One region of the Sinorhizobium sp. 7-81 genome, then DNA from elsewhere that is predicted to be linked to it. Evidence: predicted binding sites of a transcription regulator. Region 1 holds the regulator's gene; the other holds the start of a gene.
The links. The regulator LexA, encoded in region 1, represses DNA repair genes until DNA is damaged. The targets are predictions, from matches to a motif close to TGTTCNNNNTGTGTTCNG.
Positions count from the first base shown of each region.

Region 2: the regulator LexA is predicted to act here: its motif matches at 4,149-4,166, upstream of QN224_RS14220 (ImuA family protein).

Region 1 covers NZ_JASKLT010000003.1:160,433-170,623, forward strand. The annotation lists gene QN224_RS13410 (PhnA-like protein) at 342-1,253, shown strand; partial or broken gene QN224_RS13415 (IS481 family transposase) at 1,297-1,533, opposite strand; gene lexA (transcriptional repressor LexA) at 1,640-2,359, opposite strand; gene QN224_RS13425 (OsmC family protein) at 2,538-2,972, shown strand; gene QN224_RS13430 (dihydrofolate reductase family protein) at 3,447-3,977, shown strand; tRNA gene QN224_RS13435 (tRNA-Ser) at 4,155-4,244, opposite strand; gene QN224_RS13440 (protein-glutamine glutaminase family protein) at 4,572-5,684, shown strand; gene QN224_RS13445 (septal ring lytic transglycosylase RlpA family protein) at 6,106-7,140, shown strand; gene QN224_RS13450 (D-alanyl-D-alanine carboxypeptidase family protein) at 7,204-8,358, shown strand; gene tmk (dTMP kinase) at 8,539-9,219, shown strand; gene QN224_RS13460 (DNA polymerase III subunit delta') at 9,216-10,191, shown strand, end outside.
Region 2 covers NZ_JASKLT010000003.1:334,940-345,130, forward strand. The annotation lists gene QN224_RS14210 (error-prone DNA polymerase) at 1-1,901, opposite strand, end outside; gene QN224_RS14215 (DNA polymerase Y family protein) at 1,898-3,412, opposite strand; gene QN224_RS14220 (ImuA family protein) at 3,330-4,088, opposite strand; gene QN224_RS14225 (GrpB family protein) at 4,425-4,934, opposite strand; gene QN224_RS14230 (alpha-hydroxy acid oxidase) at 5,116-6,228, shown strand; gene QN224_RS14235 (NAD-dependent epimerase/dehydratase family protein) at 6,353-7,309, opposite strand; partial or broken gene QN224_RS33895 (LysR family transcriptional regulator) at 7,408-7,587, shown strand; gene QN224_RS14240 (LysR substrate-binding domain-containing protein) at 7,630-8,316, shown strand; gene QN224_RS14245 (hypothetical protein) at 8,754-9,386, shown strand; gene QN224_RS14250 (hypothetical protein) at 9,609-9,857, opposite strand; gene QN224_RS14255 (hypothetical protein) at 9,936-10,191, opposite strand, start outside.

The sequences.
Region 1 (10,191 bases):
CAGTGATCGGGAATCGGTGAAGGTGTGCGAATTGTTCGACGAAATCAGGACCGACACCGGCAACGTCGCTGAGGCAAAAGGGTGCGATCTCGATGCAGCCCGCTTGTCGCCGAAGTCGAACATCGCACGTGGACGGATGGTTGAAAGCGCCGGCGCCCTTCATTCAAGCACATCAAGAAGTGGGCGGATGACGCAGGCATATTTGAGTTTGCTATTTCGCCCGCTCAGGCGGTAACGCGCCTCGCATGCCTCCGTCGGGGATCATTGGTTGTCCCGGGGAACAGTTTCGAGCATCCACGGTTTGAGCGGGAAGCGCGTGAGCATCCGGGAGGAATATGTCAATGAGCGAACCTGTCGCCGTTCACCACGCCCGTGAGACCGATTACGTCTCCGATCTTTCGGCGAGCGCCGCCGTTAACCAAATTTCTTGGGGAGCGGTATTTGCCGGCGTGGCGCTCGCGCTTGCGGTGCAGTTTCTACTGAACCTCTTGGGCGTTGGAATTGGAGCCGCGGTAATTGATCCGACAACCGCCGACAATCCGAACGCGAGTACGTTTTCGATTGCAGGAGGTCTCTGGTTCGTTATCTCGGGCATCGTCGCGGCGTTCGTCGGCGGATATGTCGCAAGCAGGGTTTCAGGCCGTCCCAGCAGGGTGACAGGAAGTTACCATGGACTGACCAGTTGGGCCGTCACGACACTGGTCGTTCTCTATCTGCTGACGACCTCGGTCGGCGCTGTGGTCGGCGGCGCCTTCAGCGGTTTGAGTGGCATCATCGGGGGCGTTGGAAGGACTGCCGCCATAGCCACGACTGCCGCGGCACCTGCCGTCGCGACATCCGTCGATCCAATGGCCGATATCGAACGGCAGATCAGAAGCGCGACCGGGGGCAACGATCCCGCAGCTCTTCGCGATGCTGCAGTTGCCGCCGTGCGTGCGGCCGTCACTGGCGACGAAGCGACTGCGGAAGAAGCCCGAAATCGCGCTGCCGACGCCATCGCGAGGGCTCAGAGCATTCCGGTGGACCAAGCGCGCACCCAGGTTCAAGAGTACGAGGAAAGCTACAAGGCTTCGGTGGAACGCGCCAAGCAGCAGGCGACCGAAGCCGCCGACACGGCCGCCACCGTCGTTTCCAGTGGAGCGCTCCTGGGCTTCCTATCGCTTGTTGTAGGCGCCCTCGCTGCCTGGTTCGGTGGTGCAGCCGGAACGACACGCACCGTAGCGACGACGGACGCCACCCGCCGGGTCGGCTAGGTGTGGCGCCTCAAGAGGTTGCCCTCGGTCATGCCGAGCCTGCCGATTGGCGAGTGCGGTCACCGGTGATCCGGTGGCCGACGCGATCGAAGCGCCTGAGCGTCTTAATGTCGATGTGGATCATCTCGCCGGGCTTTTCGCGTTCGTAGCGGCGCATCGGCTCGGCCGGCTGATATCCTTCAGCCGCGCAAGACCCACTCGCCTGAGCGCCCGGCTTACTGTCGCCGCCGACACGTCGGTCTCTACGGCAATGTGTCTGCCCGTCGGCCCGACGGCGAAGCGTGGCAATTCCCTCTGCAATGCTTTCCGGGGTCGCCATGCCGCGCATCGGGCGATTGACGTGATGGCGCAGGCAGAGCGGTCGCCAAGCGACTGGCTGTCCTCAACTAGTGATAACGGCGAATGAGCCCGACGAGTTTGCCCTGGATCTTGACGCGGTCCGGTCCGAAAATCCGCGTCTCATAAGCCGGGTTGGCGGCCTCGAGCGCAATCGATGCGCCCTTCCTGCGGAACCGCTTGAGCGTTGCCTCTTCATCGTCGACGAGTGCCACGATGATGTCGCCGGGATTGGCTGTGCTTGTGTTGCGAATGATCACGGTGTCGCCGTCGAAGATACCCGCTTCGATCATCGAGTCGCCCTTGATCTCAAGCGCGTAATGTTCGCCGTTGCCGATCATCTCGACCGGTACCGAAATATCATGCGTGTTGTTCTGGATCGCGGAAATCGGAACACCGGCTGCGATTCGTCCCATGACCGGCACCGACACCGTTGCAGAATCACTCGGTGGCGCCGACTTCGCAGTGGCCGCAGGCGCCGCGGGTGGCTTACCCAGGCTACCTTCGATCACGCTTGGCGAGAAGCCACGCCGAGGCTGCGCACTCGTCGCATAGGCTTCAGGCAGCTTGATGACTTCGAGTGCTCGCGCCCGGTTAGGAAGGCGGCGAATGAAACCGCGTTCTTCAAGCGCGGTGATTAACCGATGGATGCCTGACTTGGAGGCGAGGTCCAGTGCATCTTTCATCTCGTCGAAGGACGGCGGCACCCCGGATTCCTTCATCCGTTCGTGAATGAACAGAAGCAATTCCTGTTGCTTGCGGGTTAGCATGGCGCGTCACTCCAGAGTCGCGAAACAAATCAAGAACAGACACTATCTGTTCCATATGTGTTCCGCAAGTACCTAAAATTCCGTGAATTTTCGCGACTTTGCGCCAGGGACGTCGAATGTTGCAGATCATGAACGTCTGCAGGACTATGATGGTACGTGGTGGTAATAGGTGAATCTCATGAAGGCACGCATCAAATGGGTTGAAGGCCGGACGTTTCTTGGCGAGTCCGGGAGTGGGCACAAGGTTGTGCTTGGGACAGCATTCGGGACGGAGGGAAAAACACCTGGCCCGAGCCCGATGGAGATGGTGCTGATCGGCACTGGGGGTTGCTCGGCCTACGATGTCGTTCACATCCTCGAAAAGGGCCGCGAGGCGATCGAGGACTGCGTCGTCGAGATCGACGCGGAGCGTGCTGCGCAGGATCCGAAAGTGTTCACTCGCATTCATCTCCACTTCGTGGTCAAGGGGCGCAGCCTGGCGGCGAACAAGGTCGAGCGAGCCATTGCGCTGTCCATCGAGAAATATTGCTCGGCGTCGGCGATGCTCGCCAAGACGGCCACGATCACCCACGACTTTGAGGTCGTCGACACCGCCACGACGACCGTCGCTTAGCCGTAACGACCGGAGCCCCTCGGATCGCCAGGGGGCGGGACATCGCTAGTCGATGCCGTGCTCTATCTCCACGAGCCTGGTGAGAGCCCCGGAACTCGCGCGCGTGGCTGCTGTTATTTCCTGGATCAGGATTTGGCTCGCTACGGGAATCGAGACGTCGGAGTGGAAGATCAGTCCCACTGCGGCGGCACGAGCTCGTGGATATCAAGTTGGCCGGATATTAGATCTCGACGAGCGAACCTGTCGCGAGCTCGATGCGTACTGCCGCACAAGTCCGATGAACTCGCTCATCGAGGCCATAACCCTCCATCACTCTCCTGGATAGACCTACGAGCGAATGGCAGCACTCGGTGGTAAACGGGGCGCGGTTATTCATCAGACCGACGACGCGGCGCGCAGTTTGCGCCCGACTTCACTTTCCGCATCACGCTGCTCGTACTATCGTGAAGGCCTTGGGGTGGAGATTTAGCAGCCATGGCAAAGCTTGTCTTCGGAATGAACCAGTCCTTGGACGGTTACGTCGACCACCTGGAACTGCGGACAGGTCCCGCGCTCTTTCGTCACTGGATAGAGCACGTGCGCGACCTGACCGGCAGTGTGTACGGCCGTCGCATGTACGAGACCATGCGTTACTGGGACGAAGACCGTCCTGAATGGAGTGAGGAGCAACACGAGTTCGCGGCGGCGTGGCGGCGCCAACCGAAGTGGGTCGTATCGCGCTCGTTGAAGTCAGTCGGCCCCAACGCCACACTTGTCGATGATAACATCGAGGCGGTGATACGTAGTCTGAAGGCTCGGCTCGTTGGAGAGATTGCCGTTTCCGGACCAGACCTGGCACGAAGCCTAACCGACCTTGGTCTTATCGATGAGTACCGACTCTACTTCCAACCCATCGTGCTTGGCCGCGGCAAGCCATTCTTTGCCGGCCCACGGCCGCCGCTCCGCCTTGTTTCCGCCGATCCCGTTGGCGAGGACACGATTAGGCTGACATACGTTCCTGCTTAGTCGCACGATACCCCCAACGGACTGCGCCGACAGGTCCGATCCATTTTTGGGGTCGTAAGCTGCCTGATTGCGCTGAACTAGTCTCCAAGACATATCGCGTTTAGCGTAGAATCGGCGGTTCTCTAGAATGCGGTGATCGGCGGCGGTATCGACCTATAGACGGCAATCGGCGACAGCTGGCGGAGGAGGTGGGATTCGAACCCACGGTACGCTTTCACGCACGCCGGTTTTCAAGACCGGTGCCTTAAACCGCTCGGCCACTCCTCCAGTCGATTGAAAATCCAACAATTGTTGGTTTCCTGAAAACGGCAGCTGCTACCGCTTGCTACCCAATCACTCGACGGCTGGCTTTTTAGCAGCTTTGATCGCCGCGTCAACGTGCTCGGCGGCGTTCGCTTGCATGCCCTGCATGACCTGCGATTAGAGGTCCAGCGTGATGCCGATGAGTTTCGCTGAGGCGAGCAGGCGGGTCGCATTTGCGATCATTGGAAGGGATGGCCATAATAGAGCTAAAAGTTGTTCAGTTTGCCATAAATTCTACGCAAGGACAGGCGCGTAGCGCTCTGATATTCTGGCGCATCCGGGGGGTGTGCCATGCCAAATCCCAATGCGATTGTTTCGACCCGCATTGATTTCGATCCTCCGCTTGACCGGCCCACTGCCGAGCTGCTGCGCGAGGGGCTTTGGGTCGTGCTCGAAGGCGGGCGCCGCGCCCGGCTTGACGCGAGCGATGCCCGATCGAGCGGCTTCGTCCAAGTGCTTGACGGGCTCGCGAGGCGCAAGGCGCCGGTCTATCTGGAGATCGATCCTAACAGCGCGGCAATCACACGGCTGCTGATCCCGCGCGTGACGCGCCCGATGAGCATGCTTCCGAGCGACCAGGGCTATGAGGTCATGCTCGAAAGATCGCACGCCCGCCACGCCCTGAGGCGCGACAATCCCGATTTCGCGACGCTCGAGCCGTTGCTGCGCGCCGCGCTCGACTCGGGGCAGCTGCTTATCATCACCGAGGATGATGCGCACAACATCATTGATATTCGCGCCTATACGCCCGGCCCCGATGACGCGCCGCTGCCGCCTTGGCCCAAACCTGATTCGCTGCCGTTCGAACGGCCGTGGTGGAAGCGTCTGCTCGACTGGATCTGGCGCTGGCCGTTCTGGCCCTGGTGGTGGTTTCGCTGCGTTTCGAAAGCGACCGCCCAGCAGATCTTCGATGCGATGAGCGCGAAGTCTTGCCCGCCACTCACGGTGCCAGCGCCCTGCATCCCTTTTCTCTATCCCGATGACGGCTGCTGGGGCCGCGCGCACGAGATGTGCCGGCTGATGATCAATATGGGACGCAAGCCGCGCAAGGTGTGGATACAGGGGAGCTTGCACGTCGCCACCAAAAACAATCCCAACTGCTTCGTGAACTGGGGTTGGCATGTCGCGCCGACGCTATGCGTGCGCCAGGGCTGGTTCTGGACACAGCAGATGGTGATCGATCCCTCGCTCTTCGCCACGCCCGTGACGCAGGCAACGTGGAAGGGGGTTCAGGGCGATCCGAGCGCCACGCTGACGCCGAGCGACGCGTCGATCTTCTATCTCTGGGGCAACGTGACCGACCCCACCTATGTCGAGACCAACAAGGTGCTCGCCGATTATCGTCTCCAGCTTCAGAACCGCGCGATCCAGCACGGCCCGCCGCCCTATGCAAATTGTCCGTAGCGGAGCCACGAATATGAAAAGAGGCTGCACGGCAATTCGGCCGGCCCCCCGCTTGGCGTGGTCTGCGGTCGGAAGTCGCAGGCACTCGGCCTTCACAGCCGACGAGACGGCTACACCAGCCTTGGCGCTGGGTTGAACGGCAAATCTCGCAGTCTTTGCAAGTTTTAACGTGCCCGGCGCTCGGGAAAATTCCGGTCTCCCGGGAGGAGACCTAGGCTGCACGAGAGAGGCTCGCGCCCGGGTTTATACGATTTGTAAACCATAGCGGAAGATTTTTGCCGCGCTTCAGGCTCCCTGTTCGCAATTTTGCCGTCTTGCTGACATGATTAATCGACTGTCTCGTTTCGAGACGCCGAGCTTTCCGCGGGGGCTAGAGCGGAATGTTTTCGAAATACGGCTTTGCGAACGATATTGGGGACAGATGATTTTTAGAAGAGATGCAGCACTTCTTTCGAGGGGATTACGTGTTGCTGCGGTTCCGTTGCTTTGCGCGACGCTTGCCGCCTGCGGATTGGCTTCGAGTGTCAAGACAAGCAAGGCGCGGAGCAAGGAATACTTTGCCGAGTCGGTCTATGGCGTCAAAGCCAGCCCGCGGGTCGCGACCGGGACAAACATCCCGAAGGGTGGTGGGCGTTACCAGGTCGGAAAGGCTTATCAGGTCAAGGGCAAGTGGTATCAGCCGAAGGAGGATTTCGGCTACAACAAGTTAGGCGTCGCGTCCTGGTACGGTTCCGCCTTTCACGGGCGGCTGACGGCGAACGGCGAAGTCTACGACAAGTATCATCTGTCCGCCGCGCACCCGACTTTCCCGCTGCCCAGCTATGCGCGCGTCACCAATATGGAAAATGGCACATCGGTCATCGTTCGCGTGAACGATCGGGGCCCATACGAGTACGGCCGCATCATCGATGTCTCCTCGAAGACAGCCGACATGCTGGACATCAAGCGCAAGGGCAGTGCCAAGGTGCGCGTGCAATATGTCGGCCGCGCGCCGCTCGAGGGCAACGATATGCCCTATCTGATGGCCTCCTACGTCAAGAAGGGTGACCGTAGTCCCGGCGTGATGCCGGAAGGACAGATCGCGACAGGTGTCATGGTTGCGTCGAACGAGCCGTTCCGCAACCAGGTGCCGGACCTCGCCAGCGTGCCGGTCCCTCGCAACGCGACGCTGGATACGGGCGTTCCGATGACCGCGCTCGCCGAGCCGGCGGCGCAAGCCGCCATGCCGCAATCTCTCGGCGAATTTGTCACGCTCCCGGAGATCGGGCCGATCCCCGCCGTGCGGCCGGAGTTGATCCCGATGCCCGACGGAAATATGGCTTATGCCGCCGCCTATGTCGAAGTGCGCGTCAGCGATAAGGCGTCGCCCTTCGAGGCAATTATGGTCGATTCGAACCCGCTCACGGCCGATTCCATCATCGCCTATGCAAAGCGCCAGAACAGGGACGGTGTTTAGCGCTAGCTTCGGTTGAACAGCTTTGTTCGCGCTGCTATGCCCATGATGAAGCCGGAGTTTCTCATGCGCATAAAGTTGCTCGCGGTCGTGGCCCTTCTTGCGGCGACCGTCTCGACAAATGCGGTCGCCCAGGCGCCCGCGTTCGACACCAAGGCGAAACAAATCTATCTCGTCGATGGGGAGACCGGCACAGTGCTCTTCGCTCGCGGCGAAGACGAGCCCGTGCCGCCGGCATCGCTTGCCAAGCTGATGGCGATGGAGGTGGTCTTCGAGGCGTTGGACAAGGGCGAACTGAGCCCTGAGACGACCTACGAGGTCTCCGAGCACGCCTGGCGGACCGGAGGAGCACCGTCCGGCACCTCGACGATGTTTGCCGCAATCAAGTCGAGGATCCGCGTTGCGGACCTTATTCAAGGCGCAATCGTGCAACTTGCGAACGATGCCTGTATCATCCTCGCGGAAGGCATGAACGGCAGCGAAGCTGCTTTTGCCGAGCGTATGACGGCGCGGGCGCGCGAACTCGGCATGCCCATTGCCTCTTTCAACAACGCCACCGGTCTTCCTCATCCTGCGAACAAGGTGACGATGCGGGAGCTGGTGACGCTGGCGCGGCATCTGCGCGAGGCTCACCCGGATTTCTATCGGCTCTATTCCCAGGCCGAATTCGAATGGAACAAGATCCGCCAGCGCAATCGCAATCCGCTGATTGCCGCCAATGTCGGCGTCGACGGGCTGGCGACGGGGTTCGCGGAGGGTTTCGGCTTTTCGCTTGCCGCGTCGATGCAGCGCGGAGACCGCCGCGTCTATCTGGCCATGGGTGGGCTCGAAAGCGACAAGGAGCGCACGGACGAAAGCCGCAGGGTGCTCGATTGGGCGATGACCGCCTTCGAGAAACGGCGCATCTTCGCCGATGGGGAGGCCATCGGCGAAGCAAGCGTCTATGGTGGCGCGACATCGCGCGTCCCTCTTGTCGCGGGCGGGCCGATCGATGTCCTGCTCCCGGTGAACAATCCTGAACGGCTAACAGCGCGCATCGTTTACAAATGGCCGCTGACGGCACCGGTCGCGGCTGGTCAGGAAGTCGGCGTCGTCAAACTTTGGAACGGCGAGCGATTGTTGCGGGAAGTGCCGGTGAGGACCGGCAGCGCGGTCGAGGTAGGCACGCTTACCAGCCGCGCGCTCGATGCGCTCCAGGAGCTTCTCTTCTTCTGGCTGTAACAAATGCGCACGCGCCCGTTTCTTCTGGCGAACCAATCGGCTAAACAGGGCCGATAGCTACAGCGCCGCGCGTCTTGTCAGACGCGCAAAGCGCGCTGTAGCACGTTGAATTGCTGCATGTTTTTATCCTTTAATCGGCTACGATTTGAGGAAACATGCAGGCGGCCGATTTGGGAACGCATGTCGCTGACGAAGGGTTTGTTCGTAACGTTTGAGGGCGGGGAAGGGGCCGGCAAGTCGACCCAGATGCGCCTGCTGGCCGATTCGCTGCGCGCGCGTGGCTACGATGTGCTGACCACGCGAGAGCCTGGCGGCTCTGTCGGCGCGGAGGCAGTGCGCCACGTGCTGCTCTCGGGGGCGGCTGAGTCTTTCGGCATTCGCATGGAGGCAATTCTCTTCGCGGCTGCGCGCAGCGACCACGTCGAAGAAGTGATCCGGCCGGCGCTTCAGAAGGGTACCATCGTCCTCTGCGATCGTTTCATGGATTCCTCGCGCGTTTACCAGGGCATCACCGGCAATCTCGAACCGGCCTTCGTGGAGACACTCGAGCGCGTGGCCGTCAACGGCGTGATCCCGGACCGAACGATCATCTTCGACCTGCCTGCCGCGCTTGGGCTTGAACGCGCGCGCCATCGCGCCGCCGATGGCAATCCCGACCGTTTCGAGAAGGAACAGCTGGAAACGCACGAGAAGCGACGCGAGGCCTTCCTCGATATCGCGGAAGCCGACCCTCGGCGCTGTCGTGTCGTCGATGCAGCACGGCCGCCGGACGTCGTCGCCGCCGAGGTCCGGGAGATCATGGACGCATTGCTAGCAGACGGTGACGAGCCGCAGTCGTCAAACGCGGAAGCTGCATCATGACGACGGAGCGTCCTGGTGTGCTGGAGGGGGCTGTGGCCCCGGCGGAAAACGCGAAGCTCTTTGGCCATCTTCAGGCTGAAGCTTTTCTTGCCCAGAGCTACAAGTCCGGCAAAGCGCACCATGCGATCCTCATCGAAGGACCGGAAGGCATCGGCAAGGCGACGCTTGCCTTCCGCTTCGCGAACCATATCTTGAACCACCCAGAGCCGACGACAGCACCCGATCAGCTCGCCGATCCGGATCCCGCCTCCATCGTCACACGTCAGCTCGCATCCGGGGCATCGCATAACCTGCTTCATCTCACCCGCCCGGTGGACGAGAAAACGGGCAGGGCCAAAGGGGCAATCACCGTGGATGAGGTGCGGCGCGCCGGAAAATTCTTCGGCCAGACGTCCGGCACGGGGAACTGGCGCATCGTCATCATCGACCCGGCGGACGATCTCAACCGCAATGCGGCCAACGCCATCCTCAAGATACTCGAGGAACCGCCGCGCCGGTCGCTTTTTCTCGTGCTCACGCACGCGCCCGGAAAACTGCTGCCGACCATCCGCTCGCGCTGCCTTCCGTTGCGGCTGAAGCCGCTGGACGACGAGTCGATGCGCCAGGCGCTTGCCCAACTCGGCTTCGATCTGACGGGGTCGAACGTCGAGCGCATCCTCGCCGCGGCGAACGGCAGTGTCTCCGAGGCGCTGAAGCTCATCAATTACGGCGGTCTCGATATCGCCGCCGCCTTCGAAGATATTTTGGCGGGGCAGGGACCAGCTGTCCGAAGGCAGATGCACAAGCTCGCGGATATTCTGTCGGCAAGGGACAGTGAAACGATCTACGATTTCTTCTCGTCTCTGTTGACCGGACGCGTCATGCAGCAGGCGCGGGACGCGGCACTCGCTGGCGATATCGGCAGGGCCGAGCGCCTTGCGAGGCTCTCCAGCACTTTCGCCGAGCGGCTGACGGTGAGCGACGCCTATAATC
Region 2 (10,191 bases), 170 kb from region 1:
GCTTCAAGTTCGGGCGTCGGGTATTCCACCTTCTCCTTGCCTTCGCGACGGCGAAGATATGGATGCACCATATCGCCCTGGATGGGCCCCGGACGGACAATTGCTACCTGGACGACCAGGTCATAAAACGTCCTCGGCTTCAGGCGCGGCAACATGGCCATCTGCGCGCGGCTTTCGATTTGGAACGTCCCGAGAGTGTCGGCGCGGCGGATCATCGCGTAGGTGCGCTGGTCTTCCTGGGGGATGTCAGCCAGTCCCATGGGAAGCGCCTTGTGGTCCGAAAGGAGCTCGAAGGACCTTGCCATGCACGAGAGCATGCCCAAGGCGAGAACGTCGACCTTCATGAATTTCAAGGCTTCGATGTCGTCCTTGTCCCATTCAACAACCTGACGGTCTTCCATGGCGGCTGGCTCGATCGGCACGAGATCGTCCAGGCGATCCTGTGTCAGCACGAAGCCTCCAGGGTGCTGTCCAAGATGCCGCGGCGCGCCCATCAGCTGGCCTGCCAGCTCGAGCGCAAGCCGGAGGCGGTAGTCCGATGCATTCATATTGTTTTCGCGGAGCTGCTTCTCGCCCACGCCTTCCTCAGACCATCCCCAGATGCCTGACGACAACTGCCTAATGAGGTCCTCCGGCAATCCGAGGGCTTTGCCGACATCGCGGAGCGCGCCCTTGGCTCGATAACGCGTGACCGTGGAACAGAGAGCCGACCGCGAGCGTCCGTAGGTCTCGTAAATCCACTGAATGACTTCCTCGCGGCGGGAATGCTCGAAGTCTACGTCGATATCGGGCGGTTCATTTCGCTCCATGGACACGAAGCGCTCGAACAGAAGATCGCTTGTTTCGGGATTGATGGAGGTGATGCCAAGGCAATAACACACCGCCGAGTTGGCGGCCGAGCCGCGCCCCTGACAAAGGATATCCTTCGACCTCGCGAACCTGACGATGCTGTAGACCGTCAGGAAATACGGGGCGTATTTCATGATGCGGATTAGCTCGAGTTCGTGCAGGATAGCTTTGCGCACCTTATCGGGAATGCCTTCGGGGTAGCGATCCGCCGCCCCCTCCCAGGTGAATTTGGTCAACGACTGCTGCGCGTCCAAGCCGGGGACAATGGCTTCTTCCGGATACTGATACTGGAGCTCGGACATGTCGAACTTGCATCGGTTGACGATCTCCCGCGACCGAGCCAGCGCTTCGGGGTATTCCGAAAAAAGTCGGTGCATCTCCTCGGGAGCCTTGAGGAAGCGGTCGGCATGGCGCTCGCGGTCATAGCCGACATCGTCGATCGTCGTCCGGTTTCGAATGCAGGTCACGATGTCCTGCAGCTGTCGTCGGTTCGGATCGTGAAAGAGGACGTCGTTCGTGACGACGGTCTTCACTTTGTGCCGGAAGGCGATGTTTGAGAGATTGTGGAGCCGAAGCCTGTCGTTCGGCCGGCGGCGCAGGCACAGGCTGACGTATGCCCTGTCGCCGAAGATGGCCCCAACCTTGCGGACTTGCTGGGCATAGACATCGTCGGCCTCGTCGGGAACGAGGACTCCGATTAGCCCTTCGCTATACGCTTCTACGTCCGTGAGATCGAGGATGCACTTTGCCTTGCCGCCCCTGCTCTTCCCCAGCGACAACAGGCGCGTCAGGCGCGAGTAAGCTGGACGGTCAGTGGGGTAGACAAGGATCGACATGCCGTCCGTGAGGTCGAGGCGGCAACCGACAACCAGGCGGACACCGGTCGTCTTGGCTGCTTCCCATGCGCGCACGATCCCCGCCAGCGAGTTACGGTCGACAACACCGAGGGCCTCGATCCCGAGTTCGGCAGCCCGAGCGAATAGCTCCTCGGCGCTCGACGCGCCGCGAAGGAAACTGAAGTGGGTCGTGACCTGGAGTTCGGAATAGCTCATGCGAAGACTCCGTGCATGAACCACTGGTGTGAGCCGGTCTCCATGTCGACGCCGTCACCGGCGCGATAAACCCAGTAGCGCTCGCCACCCTCATCTTCGATGACGAAATAGTCACGCACGGCCTGCATTTCGCGGGGGCGCTGCCACCATTCGCCGAAAATGCGTTCAGGGCCGTCGGCGCGTTTGACGCGGCGGCGCTTGCCACGCCAGGTAAACATGGCGGGCGGCTGGTCGGGCAGCAGGGCGACCACCTCGATCCGCTCCGGGTGAGGAAGCAGTCTCGTTGGACGTTGCCACTTCGCGCTCCAATCAGCTCCCGTCTCCTCCGCCGTCACGGCGATACGGGCTACGGAGCGTTCGGGGACATCTGATGCAACAGGGGTCAGGCGATAGAGCCGCTGACCACGATTGCCGAGGATGTCCATGACGGGCGTGACATCGACAACTTCTTCCTGGATCAGCGAGGACGCGACCTGGTTCTCCTCGAGAGGCTCGGCCATGATTGCTACCAGGACGAGCTTCTCGATACCGAAACCAGGGTCGATCTTTTCAATGCGGTCGCACAAGAGCTTCGAAAGCCGGCACGGATCGCGCACCGGCTTTGCGAGGCCAGCGCGCAGACACTGGCGGGTGTTATCGACGCGATGGACGACGAGGTCGGACCGGCGGACGCCTAGACCGCGTTTCTCCAGTTCCGCCGTCAACTGCACGACGAGGCGGCGGACGTATTTTTCGATCGTCTCGGGAGCGCCGATCGGCTCCTGGAAATTTCGAGAGACTTCGACAAGCTCGGGTGTCCGGAGAGGTTCGATCGGCTCAGCGACACGACCGAAGAGCTGGTCAAGCCGTCGGCCCGGTTCCGGCCCAAAACGTAGCGTCAGGGGAGCGCGGGGCATCGCCGACAGTTCCCCGACGTTTTCGACACCAAGGACACGCAAACTCTGGACGGTCTCTGATGGCAGTCGCAGACAATGGATGGGGAGACCGACGACAGCCTTGGCTACTCCGCCGACGGGAACCACAGTAGTTTCTGCGGACATCATTCTCGCTATCGCGTGTGCAGCACCCCAGGTGTCGGCTACTGCCGCCCGCGCCGTCAGGCCGCGCCCTCGGAGCTGATTGACAAGGCCCGAGATCATCAGCTCTTCGCCGCCACGAAGGTGGTCCGCGCCTTCGGTGTCCATCACGATGCCGTCGTTGTTGTCGACGGCGACGACTGGGCTGTATTGCCTGAGCGCCCAGAGGGCCAACCGCTCGAGAGCGGCGGCATCCGCGGCCGGGTCTGCATCGGTCATCACCAGCTCGGCAATCGCAGCTTGGGCCTTGCTTGCGGGCATACCGACGCGCAGGCCAGCCTTGCGAGCGGCCATGTCGGCGGCGGAGACCCAACGCTTCGCTCCCGACTTCGAAATGACGACGAGCGGCTTGTCAGCTGGCACGGCTCCCTCGCCATGACGACGAATCCGATCCGTCGCGAGAAACGGGAAGTATACAGATACGACCCTTGGCATCACAGGCTCCTATTTCGAACTCAGCACACTCGCCTGCTTTCACTCTCATCAGTTCCGCCAGCCATCGGGCTCTCCCCACTCCCGCCACTGGCAACGGCTCCGACGGCAGGACGCTGATGCGCCACCTGGTCGTGGAGGCCGTTGGATTTCCGTAGTCGGAAGCCTCTGTCTGCCGTCGCCACCTCCTAACGACGAGGCCCAGACTGCCGGTCTTCTCTGCCGCGAGATGAAGACGGCGGGAAGCAGTCATAGGTAGCCGAACCAGCTCCCCGACGACCGCCGCGAAGCCGCCGAAAGACAAACCCTCTTCCATCGAAGCCAAGACATCCTCGTCCTTGTCGCCTTCGCAGTAGATGACGCGGTCGGGATGGAGCCCAGCCTGAGAAACGGCTGGCGCGAACAAGTCGGGGCGCGTCAGACACCAGAGGACTTTTCCCTTGGAGCGCGCGGCGATCCCGGCCGCAAACAGGGCAGCGGCCGCGCCATCGACGGTGCCTGCCCCGCCCCCCGCAACTTCGTGCAGAGCACCGAAAGCTAGGCCACCCCCCGGGAGCCGCACGTCCATCTGGCGCACGCCGAACGGCAACACGACGGCTTTCCGGGTCGAGTTGCCTTCGAGATGGGCGATCCTTTCTCGTAGATCGTCGATCAATCTTGAGGTGCGCGCATGCGTCATCGGTCGCGAACCTGCTTTCAGTTAGCGTTGAGAGGTGGACGTCATGTCCAAAACGGTTGATGTTCTCCTTCTGTTCCCTCACAAGCGTTGAGTCAAGCGGGTGGAAATCGTCGGCTGTCCATGACAGAGTGACTCTCTCATGGGAAATTGATCGATAAATCAGGAGGCTAAAGCGGTCGGCCAGGTCGCTGGCGCGCTAAAGATTTTTTCGAAGAACTGAGAAAGCCTTGTTTACAAACGAGCAAGAAGTCGAGTTGCACCCCTCGAGCGATGCCGATCGATATTCACGGTATTAGGTAGCAAATGCCACCAGCGGCCGCTTCCGGCCCATTGCGGTCATTGCGCCTTCGGTGGAGGACCCATAACAGCATCGATAAAGGGGGCTTTTCGAGCTAGGTATTCCCCAATCCCGTGCTCGCTCGTAGATTCCAGCTCTAACTTCAGGTTCTGATATCCTCGCCGCAGGTCGGCATCCTGCCTGAGCATGTTGCGGAAGAGCAGCATCCTGGAAATCTGCCAATGCCCCGTAAGGCAAACATGGACCTTATGGGTACGGATTCCCTCAACATCGCGACGATAAAAGTGGTGTCCTTCCGAGAGGTTCGTTCCTCGTACATATCCGAACGATGCCATTGCCTGACTAATTTCGGCTTCATCTCCGTGATCAGAGACCACCACTAACAGATCGATTTCTGGCTTTGCGGCAAGGCCCGGAACTGCCGTGCTTCCAACATGATGTATTTCAACCGCCTTAGTGCCGAACACTCCTTCAAGGCGAGCCTTTTCAGCATCGAACATGTCAGGCCATCGATCATCGTACTCGGAAATCTTGCTAGTCAACGCCATCACGCTCTCCATCAGCAACACGGTCACAAGCCTAATGCATATGGGCGTAGATTAAACGGCCGCAACTGGCGCGAAGCCGCCGAGTTGTTGCAAATATGCTGGTGTTTGAGGCTTTGCAAAAGTCAGGCTACCATGTCGCCGAAGCCGGGGATTTTGCGACCACGGCCATCGAGGAGGCACCATGAGCGCCGAAAATGGAACTTTAGGTGCCGCTCCCATACCCAGCGAACTCCAAAGCTTGCACGAAATTATTCAGAAAGCTCACCAGATTCTGCCGAAGGAAAAATGGGATAGCCTCACAGGTGGCGCGGAAACGGAGACGACGCTCAAACGCAACCGTCTAGCCATAGATTCCATCGCTTTCGAACCGCGTGTCCTGCGCGATGTCAGTACCATAGACCTTTCCGCCGAGTATTTCGGCCGCAAGCTGCGAATGCCGGTTTTTCTTGCGCCTACTGGTCCGTTGAACTTGTTCGACTCTGGTGGTGGCGCAACTGTTGTATCGGCCGCTCAAGCTTTCGACATTGGCCATATGCTCAGCTCGGGCTGTACACCTCTTGAGACCGTCGCTGAGGCCGCTCCCTCGGCGCTACGGATGGCGCAGCTCTATGTCAGAGGCGACGATGGTTTCGTGCATGACTACATCGGCCGCACGCTTGCGTGCGGCTGTGCCGCGATCTGCTTGACCGTCGATAGCGCGGTTCTCGCTCGACGCGACCGCGACATTGCTAATCGCCATCGCATAGCTGGATTAGGAAAGTGGTCTGGTCAGGCGTACCAGGCCGGCCTCGATTGGCGAACCGTCAAGTTGATCAAGGACACATACGAAATTCCGCTCGTGCTCCAAGGTATTGTATCGCCCGAAGATGCTCGCCTTGCAGTCGATCACGGCGTGGATTGGATTTATGTTTCGAACCATGGTGGCCGTCAGCTCGACCATGGCCGAGGCACGGTGGACGTACTCCCGGAAATCATCGACGCTGTAGCCAGACAAACGAAGGTGATGGTCGATGGCGGTTTCTGTCGCGGGTCGGACATCATAAAGGCCCTTGCGATCGGCGCGGACCTCGTGGGCCTTGGTCGCATGCAGTGCTACGCACTCGCCGCGGGCGGTAAGGCGGCAATTACTCGCATGCTTGAGCTGATGGAAGACGAAATGCTCCGTTCCATGGCTCTGCTCGGTGTCTCAACCATTGGGAAGTTAGACAGGTCGTATCTGCGTCCGGCAGTCTCCGTCACTATTCCGAGCGCTTTGAGCGCCTTTCCGCTGATAGAACTGTCGCGCGACTCCTAATATCTGCTACGTCGCAAGTTTTGTCGCACAAGCCAAATGCGCACGGCTTGAAGAAGCGTACTTCCACTCCCGGCCCGAAGCAGTCATTCCACTCCGCGACGTGTGGCAAGCATCCGTATGCTGATCAAGCCGACGCGACTTTGCCGTCGGCCACCAGCGCCCGCACCGATTGATGGATAGCTTCCAAACTCGTATAGCGCGGTTTGTATCCGAGGCGTTGGCGGCTCTTTTCGATTGAATGCGAGGAGCTGCGAACGATATGACCGCGCGAGTTTTCCGCAAACTCTCCGAGTTCCCCGACCCATTCCTCGAAGGGCTTGAAAGAAATACGGGGCTCCCTTCCGAACCAACGGTAAACCGCTTCCGCATAACCACGCAGCGTGATCGCCTGCTCAGAAACGGTATTGAATATCTCGCCGACCGAGGCGGCCCTATTCTGAATCGCACATATGACCCATTGAGCAACATCGTCGGCATGGACGTGGTGCAACGTCTCATGCCCGAGGTTGGGAAGAACCAGTTCGCCGCCACGTGCGATCCGCGAGTAGACCTCGGGATTGGAGTTGCCCAGCGGGGTTGTCGGAACCCAGCCCTCACCAACGATATGGCCGGGTCGGAAACAGGTCGCCGGGAACCCATTCAGATGGGCTTCACGCATTAACCAAGCCTCGCTCTCAGCCTTGCCTTTGCCGTAGGCGTCGATTGGCGACGTAGGATCGGTTTCCGTCGAGGGAACGGCAACAAGGCGGCCATAGACCCAAATCGTGCTGCAAAAGAGATAGTGTTGAACTTTGCCACGGAGGGCTTCCACGATCTGCTGCGTGCTGGCGAGATCGAATGAGATCATGTCAACGACGATATCGCCGTTGAGCTCGGCGATCTTGGTCCCGAACTGGCCCTTCTTTTCCTCGACCGCGCGATCAAGAGCAACGCTCTCGATCAAGCCCCAAGCGTAATGCGGACGGTAAGGCTTGGCGGTGCCGCGACTAACATTAACGACCTCGTGCCCGAGTTCTACAAGCCTGGGAATGAGGTAACTTCCGACGTGACCACTGCCTCCGATAACGACGATACGTGACATAGCTCGGCTTCCTTTCCGTGATTGAGGCAATCTAGCATCCATTGCTTCCGCTTATTAGGGCGGGTAAATTTCATGTGTTTGTGAAATAAGCTCATCAAATGCCAAGAGATCAGATCAACGAATTGTCCGCGTTTATTGCCGTCGCGAGAGAGCGCAGTTTCACAAGAGCCGCGGCTGGTTTAGGTGTGACGCCGTCTGCGCTCAGCCATACAATCAAGGGCCTGGAAGAAAGGCTGGGATTGCGGCTCTTGTCGCGGACCACGCGGAATGTAGCGCCTACGGAGGCAGGCGCACGCCTACAAAGACAAATCGGACCACTATTGGACCAGATCGACGCCGAACTTGAGGAGATCAGCACGCTTCGAGACAATCCGGCTGGGGTTATTCGGGTCACCTGCACCGATGTGGTGATCGAGACCGTCTTCCGACCAAGGCTCGGTGCATTCCTCAAGAAGTATCCAGCCATCCAAGTCGAACTCGACATGAACTACGCGCTTGTCGACATCATCGCAGAGCGGTTCGATGCGGGTGTCCGCATTGGGGAAGCGCTTGAAAAAGATATGATCGCGACCCGGATTGGGCCGGACTGGCGGTTTAGCGTGGTGGGCGCACCCTCGTACTTTGCAGGACGGTCGCCGCCCACTACGCCCCATGATCTGCAAGACCATAATTGCATCAACATCCGGCTTGCAGGCTCTGGCGGCCACTTGCGATGGGAATTCCGTTCACCACGCGGACGCGATCTAACGCTGCGTGTAGAGGGTCAATCCTCATTCAACACCGCAGGAGCGGCACTAGACGGGGCTGTCGATGGGCTCGGGCTATGTTGGATATCGCACGAGATGGCTGCACCTTTGATTGCAGAGGGCCGTCTCCAAGAAGTCCTTGTTGACTGGTGTCCTTTCTACGAGGGCTTTCACTTGTACTATCCGAGTCGGAAGCGAAACTCGGCCGCGTTTTCCGCGTTCGTTGACGCGATGCGATATCGCGGACCAACAAGACCCTGATAGATTGAATGGCTGCTTATGGCGCAAAGCGGCCGCCGCGCACGATCACCGGCTGGTGGCATTTGCTACATAATTCCGGATATTCACAGGCATCAACCACCCGGAAGGCCCAAAATGCCTGAACTCGCCAGGCTCCGGTCCCTCAAGGGCCAGATCATCGTCGTCGAATGCAAGTCATGCCGATTGTATGGGGAACTCGAGCGCAAAGCCCTGGTGACGAGGTTTAAGGCAAGCCTCCCGCTTTCGAAACTTCGACGGACTGTCGTCGGCGGGTGTGAGAGAATGTGCGCCGACGGTCTGGACCGATGCGACGCGCGATTGTCCTCGAAAGATCGGGATGACTTGCGGCCGACGAAGGCCACGCAGTGACTGCGGTATTTCTGTTTTCGGGGAGCTTTCGTTGACGCCGAGCGATTGGGGCACCATCTACGGCTATGATGTCGAAAGCCAAGAACGAGCCTTCGGAGCTGATCAAATCCTGGGCGATGCCGCCCAAGGCGACGCTGGGGTCATCCGTGCGCGCCAAAGGAATCCTGCTGGAGATGCGAGCTCGTTTGCCGCTTGCCGACCGCCGATCGCTCGATCTCAGCGGAAGCATTCTCAGTCTAGGCATGTCCGAAAGCTCCAAAGATGCGTTTCGCAACGCCGTCACGGTTCTTACCAAGGCACTTGAAGACGTTGAAAGCCTTCCCGTGATCCCCCGCGAGGTCGAAGACATCCTCGCGATTTCCACGAGCGAACGGCGTCGCTGGCTCGACGATGGCCGCTTGCCCAGCGCCGGAACGCGCACGGTGAGACTACGCGGAAGGGCGAGAAAAATCACCTTCCATGTGTTCGATCCGCGGGTCGTGGAGGACCTGCTGGACCGCGGCGTCGTCGAAGAATGGCGCGAGGCAGACGCAGTTGCTGCCGCAGAGAACAGGCGGCGGGCGGCTCTCAAGGCGAAACTGACGCGGTCGCTGAAGAAGCGCAAAAAAGTCCGCCCGCGTTCTGAAGACGACCCTGACGATGCTGCCCGACCGAACTTGCGAGGCTGGGAAGAGTTTGGGAACGATGGCCTGCTCCGCTAGGTCGCCACGATGTCGTTGTAAGCTGCTCGAGCTAAATTGAGAGTGTGCGTCGGGAAGGACCTCGTAGCCAAGTGCGGGGCAGCTTGAGATTCCATGGCATCACGCGGGTGACGTCTGCCGCCTGCACGTTTTCTAAAACGGCCGGGGTTCAAAGAAGGACGCCGGCCGAGCTGTGCCAATACGGAGTTGCCTCCGGGAAAGTCTGCCGCCTCATGGGCCCCTCTAGGCAGACAACTCAGTGTGGAGGATTTTTGCCGCTTGCTCAGGCGTGATCTCTGGGCTGATCGATGTGAAAGCAACCGCTCCTGTATCCAGAGCGGCGGAGAGAAACTTGGCGACCAAGTGGGCTAGTTCAGAAGAGAGGCTGACAGTGATCTCGCCTCCGGCTGACAGCTCGCGAAGCAGATGTTGCACCTCTTCGGAGCGTCCGAGACTAAGGAGTTCGTGCTCAATCTTGGTGCGGCTGTTCATCGGCGCTCTCCCTCAGCCGACCATACAGCATCGTACAACTTAGTACGAGCGATGAATCTGACACCGTGCAGTACTTAGCTACGGTGCGCCGGATTCCGGATCGCCGGGCCGGTTAGCGGAGTGCTCGATCATCCATGCCTCGATCTCTTCTACGGTCATCTCGCCCCGCCCGATCTTCTCCATGAAGGCGCGGGTTTCCTCGGGGGTCGCGACAATGCGGGACCCTTTCGTAGCGGCTTCCGCTTGGGCCAATCCCTTGCGCCACACCTCTTCCGAGATCAGGTTTTCGCCTGCTCCCCATGGATCATCACCAAAAGCACCCCACACGTCCTCA